Regions from separate parts of the Aneurinibacillus thermoaerophilus genome, predicted to be linked through region 1. Evidence: riboswitches for the same ligand, from Rfam matches in the RefSeq annotation. Region 1 holds a riboswitch; the other holds the start of a gene.
The links. A riboswitch is a leader RNA that binds a small molecule or an ion and turns the genes downstream of it on or off. The one in region 1 is predicted to bind S-adenosylmethionine.

Region 1 (4,432 bases):
GCACTTCATACCGAACAGCGTCGTATCGGTTGTGACGGATGAAACACGTGAGAAATTGCTGCTGCTTGCCCCGCTGCTCACCGATAAAACCGCTCGAAAGGGCAAAGCGACTGTGTACGTGTGTGAAAATTTTGCGTGCCAGGCCCCGGTTACGGATGTACAAATGGTCAGAGAACGACTACACTGACAGGCCTGTTTAACTGAACAGCCAAGAAGTCTCCTCTTCAAGCGATAGCTAAGTGGTGGGGAGTTCACGAAAGTACATATTTCTTTGAATGGATACAGGAATATGTGCTTTTTTTTTAATAGTTAGAAAAGGGAAACTTTCCATGCGCTTGTTCGCGAATGTTTCATGTGAGCCAGATTTTTGAAACGATACGGTAAGTGAACCGTAAAACATAGTGAACGCTTTGTAAGGCGCACACTTGTTAAGGGAGGAATCATGGTATGATCATTACGACAACGCCGACGATTCAAGGAAGAGAAATTCAGGAGTACCTGGGTGTGATTTCAGGCGAGGCCATCATGGGATCAAACGTGGTACGGGATTTTTTGGCCGGGATTACAGACATTATCGGTGGTCGTAGCGGCGCGTATGAAAGCAAACTCGCGGAGGGGCGGGAAATTGCTTTGAAAGAGATGGCAGATAAAGCGCGAGCGATGGGAGCCGACGCGGTTGTTGGGGTAGATTTAGATTTTGAAACGTTGCGCGATGGTATGATGATGTGTATCGCTACAGGAACAGCGGTAAAAGTAAGATAAGATCTATGAGGGTGTCCCCAAAAGTGGTGGGACACCCTCTTTTTCGCTACCGCATATACGCATATAAAAACGATAAATAACATATTGTATCGTGTTTGAGAGTAAACCACCACTTCTTTAGGGAGTTGACTTGTTTGTTTTTACCGATTATAGTTTGGCTGTAAGTTAGTTAACCGACATAATTGTTGGTTAGAAACAGGGAACTCTTGATGGAGTCGGCGCTGCGCGGGTGAAATGACTCCATTGTCGCATGTATATGCGCACAGCTCTGGCTGTTTTTCTTCTCTGTGCTATAATTCAGATGGGATATCATTTCAGATGGGGAGGAGTGAATAGAAGTGAGGAGGCTGCTTTTAGCCCTACTTCTTTTTATCCTGACGACTGCGACCGCGTATGCGGACGCTGCGGTGGGTGACACCATTATCACGCTTGGCCAGGATTTAAAACCGGCGCAGAAAGAACAAATCAAAAGCAGGTTTAATGCGCCGAACGCGCAAGAAATTACCGTCACTAACGCGGAGGAGCATAAATATCTGGAAGGTTTGCTCAGTAAAAGCGTGATCGGTACCCGTGCCATTTCGTCGGCGATGATTCAAATCGCTGAACCTGGCAAGGGGATTGTGGTTGAAACAAACAATATTACCTGGGTTAGCAAAGCCATGTACGAAAACGCATTGGCGACGGCGGGTGTAAAAGACGCGATTGTAAAAATTGATGCCCCGTTCCCGGTGTCTGGCACGGCTGCGCTGACAGGAATTATGAAGGCGTATGAAACGGTAACCGGGAAAAAAATTGATGAAACGCAGAAAAAAGTGGCAAACGAAGAGATGGTCACCACCGCGAAAATCGGTGAGACGATCGGCGATAAAGAAAAAGCGGCTGAGCTTCTGACACGCCTGAAAGCGGAACTGGCCAAACAGACGAGTAAATTGTCTGACGACCAATTGCGCGAAATGATTCGCAGCGTAGCGGATCAGATGGGACTGAATCTTTCCGACGCGGAGATTGAATCCCTCGTCAGCATTCTACGTAAAATCCAAAATTTAGATATTGACTGGAACAAAACGCTGGAGCAGGTTTCAAGCTATAAAGGAAAAATTCAAGAGTTCCTGAATAACAACCCGGAAGCAAAATCGCTCGTACAGGAAATGCTTTTATTTTTGAAACATTTGATCGAGCAAATTCTCTCTTGGTTCAAGTAGCTTGAATCTCTGGCGGAAAACCATAAAAAAAGCTTGTACAAATATTTGACATTCGCGGAAAAACACGATAGTATAATTTTTAAATCAATTAAATAGCGAACGAAACGGAAAACTCTTATCCAGAGAGGCGGAGGGAAATGGCCCGATGAAACCTCAGCAACCGCAGGCAAAAGCCTGAAAGGTGCTAATTCCATCAAAGCTTGTGTATAAGCTTTGGCAGATGAGAGGAGGAACGTGTTGCGGATCGATATGGTCCAACAGCCCTCTTCTCTGGAAGAGGGTTTTTTATTTCGCAGGTTATAGATTTTGGGAGGGATACGTTATGAAAACTTGGAAAATTGCGTTACTTGGGTTGGGTACAGTCGGTTCAGGAGTTATGACGATTTTACATACACATGCTACACGAATCGAAAAGCAGGCGGGGGTCAAGTTTGAAGTGGTAGGCGTTCTGGTGCGCGATGTTAAAAAGCCGCGCCGCGTGAAAGTAAAACGGGAACTTTTGACTACAGAGATCGAAACCATTTGGGAGAAAAATCCGGAGATTGTGATTGATGCGATGGGCGGGATTTCCCCCGCACTCGGTTATATCGAGCAAGCGATTGAACGGAAGTGCCACGTTGTATCTGCGAATAAGGAAATGATCGCTGCCTATGGCACACATTTGCACAGGCTGGCTGACAAAAATGGTGTTTCGCTCCTATACGAAGCGAGCGTAGGTGGCGGCATTCCAATTTTAAATGCGTTAAGCCAGCTATTAAAGGCAAACCGGATTACGCGTGTATACGGTATTTTAAACGGTACGACCAACTATATTTTAACCAAGATGGAAGAAGAAGGACTCACATATCAAGAAGCGCTGGAACAGGCACAGGAATTTGGCTTTGCAGAGGCTGATCCTACGGCGGATGTAGAAGGGTATGATGCATTTAACAAAATTCAGATTATAGCTAATCTGTGCTTCGGCCCCGACACCCCGGTACTGGAACAGGAGCGCGAAGGAATTGCGTCCATAACCGGTGAAGAGATGAAAGTATGTGAGAAGCTGGGATACCGTATTAAGTTGCTTGCTTCCGCAGAACGCACGGACGCAGGATGCTGCTTACGGGTTGTGCCGACGTTGGTGCCGTACGCTCATCCACTCTCCGGAGTTAAAAATGAATGCAATGGTGTTTTTATTACCGGCGATGTAGTTGGAGATGTATCATTTACCGGAAAGGGAGCAGGAGCGCTGCCTACAGGAAGCGCGATTGTGGAAGATATGTTAAACATTGTTCGTGGTTGGACATTTACACCCGATAAAGAGGGGCTCATGAGAGAAGACGTGGAGCAAAGCACAGGTGTGGAAAAAGTGGTGCTGGCGTTCTTTACCTTTTCAAAACAAACGAATGACAGTCAGAAAATTCGTCTGATTTCCTTTTTATCAGGTGGAGAAGGGTTTTTGCACGCGGTGGAAACAGTTAGCAGTGGGAGCGAAGTACATGTAGCTGCCGTAATCAGCAATCCGGATGTGTACGCGTTGAAAGCATTGGCCGACGACTTACAGGCGGAACTCAAGCTTCGCCCGGTGTTAGACGAACGGCTGAGCGCAGCAAGAGAAGATGCCGCAGTACTGGTAAAATAAATGTCAGGTAAACAAAAATGTAATTTTTCATAATATAACGGATATAGACAAGAATCAACAGCTATTTAGCGAAATTATCTTTTTGTTTCTCTTCTATCCTTACTTTTTCTATTGTATAAGCGATTGGAGAATAGATATAGCTTTTCGGTATAATAATTACGATAGGAAAAAATATATGGGAGAGATTTGTATGGCTCAACGAGTAGCCACCGAATACAAGAAGCTTGTGCTTGAATTAAGTACTTGGCAGTTGCAATCTTTTATCGAAATGTTTCAATGTGCAGAGTTTGAGACAGAAGTTCGAGTGTATGACAATGGTGAAAAGGAAATCGTACTGTTTGATAGGGAAAAAGAAATCCCCCTATCCTTTAAACTGATCGGAAATATGTACACTTTTGAGGGCAGGTATACTATTCGGGACGCCAAATTGGCGAACCAAATGCGCCAGGCTGTGCGCCGCTTTAAAGGGGACGCTGTCGTTTATCGGGTATATCCAACGTATACGATGATTTATCATTACAAAGAAGGGAAAGTTATGAAAATTATCGAACGGAAAGGAGATAGCGAAACGCTTGTCTTTGAATACCGGGATACGGTAGGAGACTTGCAGCGTCTATACGAAGCGCAGGGCGCTGAAGATCAAATCGCATGGCTTAGGGTGCATATTGATCAGTTGCTCGATTTTCGCAATCAACGCCAAGCAGCACATTTGCCAACGGAAGAGGTGGATCGTCAGTTAGCTACGCTCTCTCATCAATTGTTTGTATTAGAAGCGTAAAAAGTTTCCCAAGTATCCATAAGAAACTGTTGCAAATTTTTTAGAAACATGCTATCTTCTTTGTTGTGA
Region 2 (4,432 bases), 1.5 Mb from region 1:
GGCGGCTACCTGGATGCGGCGCTGGAAATTGCCGATGAATTTATCGATAAAGGCGCGCTTGTATATGTAAAAGATCGAAGCGGCAAACGAACGGCGATTATGGCCAAATCCGGAGCGATCTCGCTTCCGGTTGTCGTCCTTGTAAACGGAGGAACGGCCAGCGCGTCCGAAGTGCTGACAGGCGCGCTACAGGATTACAATGTTGCCAAAATCGTCGGCACCAAAACATTCGGCAAAGGCACGGTTCAGGAATTGGTACCGTTGAAACAAGGCGGGATTTTAAAGCTGACGATCGAAGAGTATTTCTCCCCGAAACTTCGGAAGATCAACGGGCACGGCATTACGCCGGATATTATCGTAGAAAACCCGAATGAGCAGGTTATCAAGGCGATTTCGTATTTGCATGGTTCCACTGCTCTTGTTCTACATTCGAACGGGACTGCTTCGGTGGCTGGTATTCCTGCGGGCGAAAGCGTTGCGAAAAAAATCGATGGCAAATGGTTTATCGCGCTTCGCCCGTTTGCCCAATTGTATGGTTGCCAAGTTTATTGGGATGCGTCCCAGGAAATAGCGACCATGCGCTGTGGTGAAACTGTGCGCAAATATCCGAGCAAAAATAATGCATATGTACGCAACGAAAAAGGTGTCCTCTGGCTTTCGCTTGAAAAATTGGACAGCGACTTTCCGTCCATCCTTGTCGAAACGAGAGGGGATAATCTGTTCGTTTATGTAAAGTAAAGCATGGATTCACAACAAAATTCCTTCCCGGGCGTATATACAATTAGATAACCATTTATACCGTAATTGGGAGGATGGAAAAGCCGGGGAGAGATGCCCGGCTTCTTCCCTTAGATCAGTATACGCAGGGAGGAATGTACATGAAAAAATGGGGATATGGATTGGCAGGTGCCGCGTTGGCCTTGGTGATCGGGGCGGTGTCCACCGGTTTGGCAGCTACGCCTGAGCCCGGCTCTGATGCAGATCCGGTTGTAACGAAGAGCTATGTGGAGAAAGTAAAGCAGGAGATTTTGAATGTGGTGAAATCCCAGCCCGGCAAACCGGCAAGCGACACGCAGACACCGGCTGCGGCGAAGCTGATCGTGGAAAAAGTTCCGGCAGGAAAGACGATTATTGGCTATGCGGGCACGGAATTTATTGTTCGGACCGGAAAAGTGGTCGCTCATACGCCGCCGGGCGAAGGGTATGGTCTCCCGGATTTGACCGCAGGCACGAACATTACGCAGGGCGAGCCGGTACCAGCCAATCACCATTTGTTGTTGCCGCGCGATGACGGCCGTGGCCTCAAAGTTGTAAAAGGCCCGGCGGACATTATGATCCGCGGTGAATATGTAGTTCGGTAGCACGGTCGAACGAACAACCAAGTATTTTTCTTTATTGACATCCAAACCTAAATAAGATATGCTCATTGAGAACGGAAGACCCTTGTATCCCGAGCAGGCGGAGGGACTGGCCCGATGAAGCCCGGCAACCACATCGCGCAACGAGCTAGCGCGGACAAGTGTTCCCGGCGCGATGAACGGTGCTAACCAGCAGAACAGGTATGGATACATACTTGATTCTGGAAGATAAAGGGCAAAGAATGAGTAAAAAGATGACCCTTTTCCAGGATAAAATAATGGAAAAGGTTTTTTACTGCTTTGCGACAACGTTTGGGAAGGGAGTACCGTATCTTAACCAAGACCATCTATATATTCATGGTTTATAAGGAGGTACGTGAACATGGCGCTGAAAAAAGGCCGTCATCTCTTCACATCGGAATCGGTAACGGAGGGCCATCCGGACAAAATTTGCGACCAGATTTCCGATGCCATTCTTGATGCGATTCTTGAAAAAGATCCAAACGCTCGTGTAGCGGCGGAAACATCCGTAACAACAGGCATGGTGCTTGTAGCGGGCGAGATTACGACAAGCTGCTATGTAGATATTCCGAAAGTGGTTCGTGAAACGATTCGTGAAATCGGATATACTCGCGCGAAATTCGGTTTTGACGCTGACACTTGCGCGGTTCTAACTTCTATTGACGAACAATCTCCTGATATTGCGCAGGGGGTTGACCAGGCGCTCGAAGCGCGCGAAGGACAAATGACAGATGAGCAAATTGAAGCGATTGGTGCTGGCGACCAGGGCTTAATGTTTGGATTCGCTTGCAACGAAACGGCAGAATTGATGCCGCTTCCGATTTCTCTTGCTCATAAACTGTCCCGTCGTTTGACGGAAGTCCGCAAAGATGGAACGTTGAGCTACCTGCGTCCGGATGGCAAAACGCAGGTAACGATTGAATATGAAGGAAACAAACCAGTACGTGTGGACACGATCGTTATTTCTACGCAGCACGATCCGTCCATAACGCTTGAGCAAATCCAGAAGGATCTGAAAGAACATGTGATTAAGCCGGTTGTTCCAGCCGAGTTCCTCGATGAGCAAACGAAGTATTTTATCAATCCAACAGGTCGCTTCGTTATCGGTGGACCGCAGGGTGACGCTGGATTGACCGGACGCAAGATTATCGTGGACACATATGGTGGATATGCTCGTCATGGTGGCGGCGCTTTCTCCGGTAAAGACCCGACCAAAGTGGATCGCTCCGGTGCGTATGCGGCGCGCTATGTAGCGAAAAACATTGTGGCCGCGGGGTTGGCGGAGAAGTGTGAAGTGCAAGTAGCTTATGCGATTGGGGTGGCGCAGCCTGTATCCATTAATGTAGATACATTCGGGACAGGCAAGGTGGATGAAGAAATTCTTGTTCAGCTTGTGCGCAAACATTTTGATCTTCGTCCAGCAGGCATTATCAAACAGCTTGACTTGCGTCGACCGATCTACCGTCAAACTGCCGCGTATGGACATTTTGGTCGCAATGACCTAAATGTTCCATGGGAAAGAACGGATAAGGCAGAAATTCTTAAGAAAGAAGCTTCTGAACTTTCCGCTCGCTAATAAAAATAAGACTAAAGACCCAACACATCAATAGTGTGTGGGTCTTGTTTTGTTTATGTGGGATGAATGATACAATAGGAAAAGAGTTTTTGTTCTTCTTGCCTATAAAGGAAGTCAACCAGTAGGGAAGAGAAGCGTAGAAGGTAACAATTCGAATGGTACTTATTGGCTAATGATAGAGAGGGGATGTACGTGACCGAGGCGAACATTGATTTTCAACTGCTTGATGAGGTCATGAATAAGACGATTTCGTCGGTGGAAGAAAGTAGGGAAAAGATTTTTGATATCGCGGAAAACGCGCATAAAGAAAGCAATTATATCAGCCTCGAACTGGAAGCCCTAAAAAGAGAAATCGAATGGGTCATTAGCCAGACGGATGAACTTGAACTGCAGGCGAGAAAGGCGCGCCAGAAGCTGGCTAGTATTAGCCGTAGTTTCCACCAATATAGTGAGGCGGAAATACGCGAAGCGTATGAGCAAGCCAGCCAGATGCAGATTAAGCTGTCGCTCTCAAGGGATAAGGAGCTCCATCTCAGGCAGCGGCGGGACGAGCTGGAGCGGCGCCACCGCAGCATTTTAAGCACCATAGAGAAATCGGAAAACTTGATTGCGCAGATGGGAATTGTGCTAAACTACCTGCAGGGCAACTTAAGGAAAGTGGGGATTGCGCTGGAGTCAGCCCAGAATCAGCAGCTGCTGGGAATTCAGATCATTCAGGCCCAGGAAGAAGAACGGAAGCGAGTGGCGCGCGATATTCACGACGGTCCGGCGCAATCGATGGCCAATGTTACCTTGCGGAGCGAAATCGTTGAGAGAATGCTTAATCAAAATCGGATTGACGAAGCTAAGGTAGAGCTTAGGTTATTAAAAGAACTTACAAGGGCAAGCCTTATGGATGTAAGAAAGATTATTTTTGATCTGCGTCCGATGGCACTCGATGATCTAGGACTTGTGCCGACGCTTCGTAAATACCTTGAGGAATATGAGAAGCGGCATGGGATCGAGACGAAGCTTACGTTGCTTACCCCGGAATGCCGCCTGCAGAATTCGATTGAAGTCGCCGTATTCCGCTTAATTCAGGAGTCGCTAAACAATACAGCAAAGCATGCAAAAGCCCGCCATGTGGAAGTAAGGCTTGAATTTAAGCCACATGTGGTGCATTTTCGCGTGCTCGATGATGGAGTGGGATTCGACCAAGCGGTAAAAGCGGAGCGGCCGCAATTTGGAATCATGGGGATGAGAGAACGGGTCAAGCTTTTGCAGGGCAAGATGAAAATTACGTCCGCCCCCGGCAAAGGAACCAGCGTCCTGTTTAGTATTCCTCTTCGTATTGAAGAAGGCAGTAAGCGTGGTAATAGCATAGAAACAAAACCTTAATGAATGTATGGAGGTTAGTATGACGGAGCAAAAGATTTCGATTCTGTTAGTAGATGACCATAAGTTATTCCGTGAAGGAGTTAAGCGGATTTTGGAGATG

Region 2: it holds a riboswitch for S-adenosylmethionine, as region 1 does, so the genes downstream of both, metK (methionine adenosyltransferase) here and K3F53_RS09730 (homoserine dehydrogenase) in region 1, are expected to answer to the same signal.

Annotation. Positions count from the first base shown of each region.
Region 1 is NZ_CP080764.1:1,863,251-1,867,682, reverse strand. Features, by position in the region: gene K3F53_RS09745 (hypothetical protein) at 1-187, shown strand, start outside; gene K3F53_RS09740 (YbjQ family protein) at 448-762, shown strand; gene K3F53_RS09735 (DUF1002 domain-containing protein) at 1,101-1,964, shown strand; SAM riboswitch class I at 2,077-2,191, shown strand; gene K3F53_RS09730 (homoserine dehydrogenase) at 2,287-3,585, shown strand; gene K3F53_RS09725 (non-ribosomal peptide synthetase module) at 3,776-4,363, shown strand.
Region 2 is NZ_CP080764.1:3,314,160-3,318,591, reverse strand. Features, by position in the region: gene K3F53_RS17090 (S41 family peptidase) at 1-738, shown strand, start outside; gene K3F53_RS17085 (hypothetical protein) at 879-1,361, shown strand; SAM riboswitch class I at 1,443-1,593, shown strand; gene metK (methionine adenosyltransferase) at 1,747-2,955, shown strand; gene K3F53_RS17075 (sensor histidine kinase) at 3,148-4,332, shown strand; gene K3F53_RS17070 (response regulator) at 4,352-4,432, shown strand, end outside.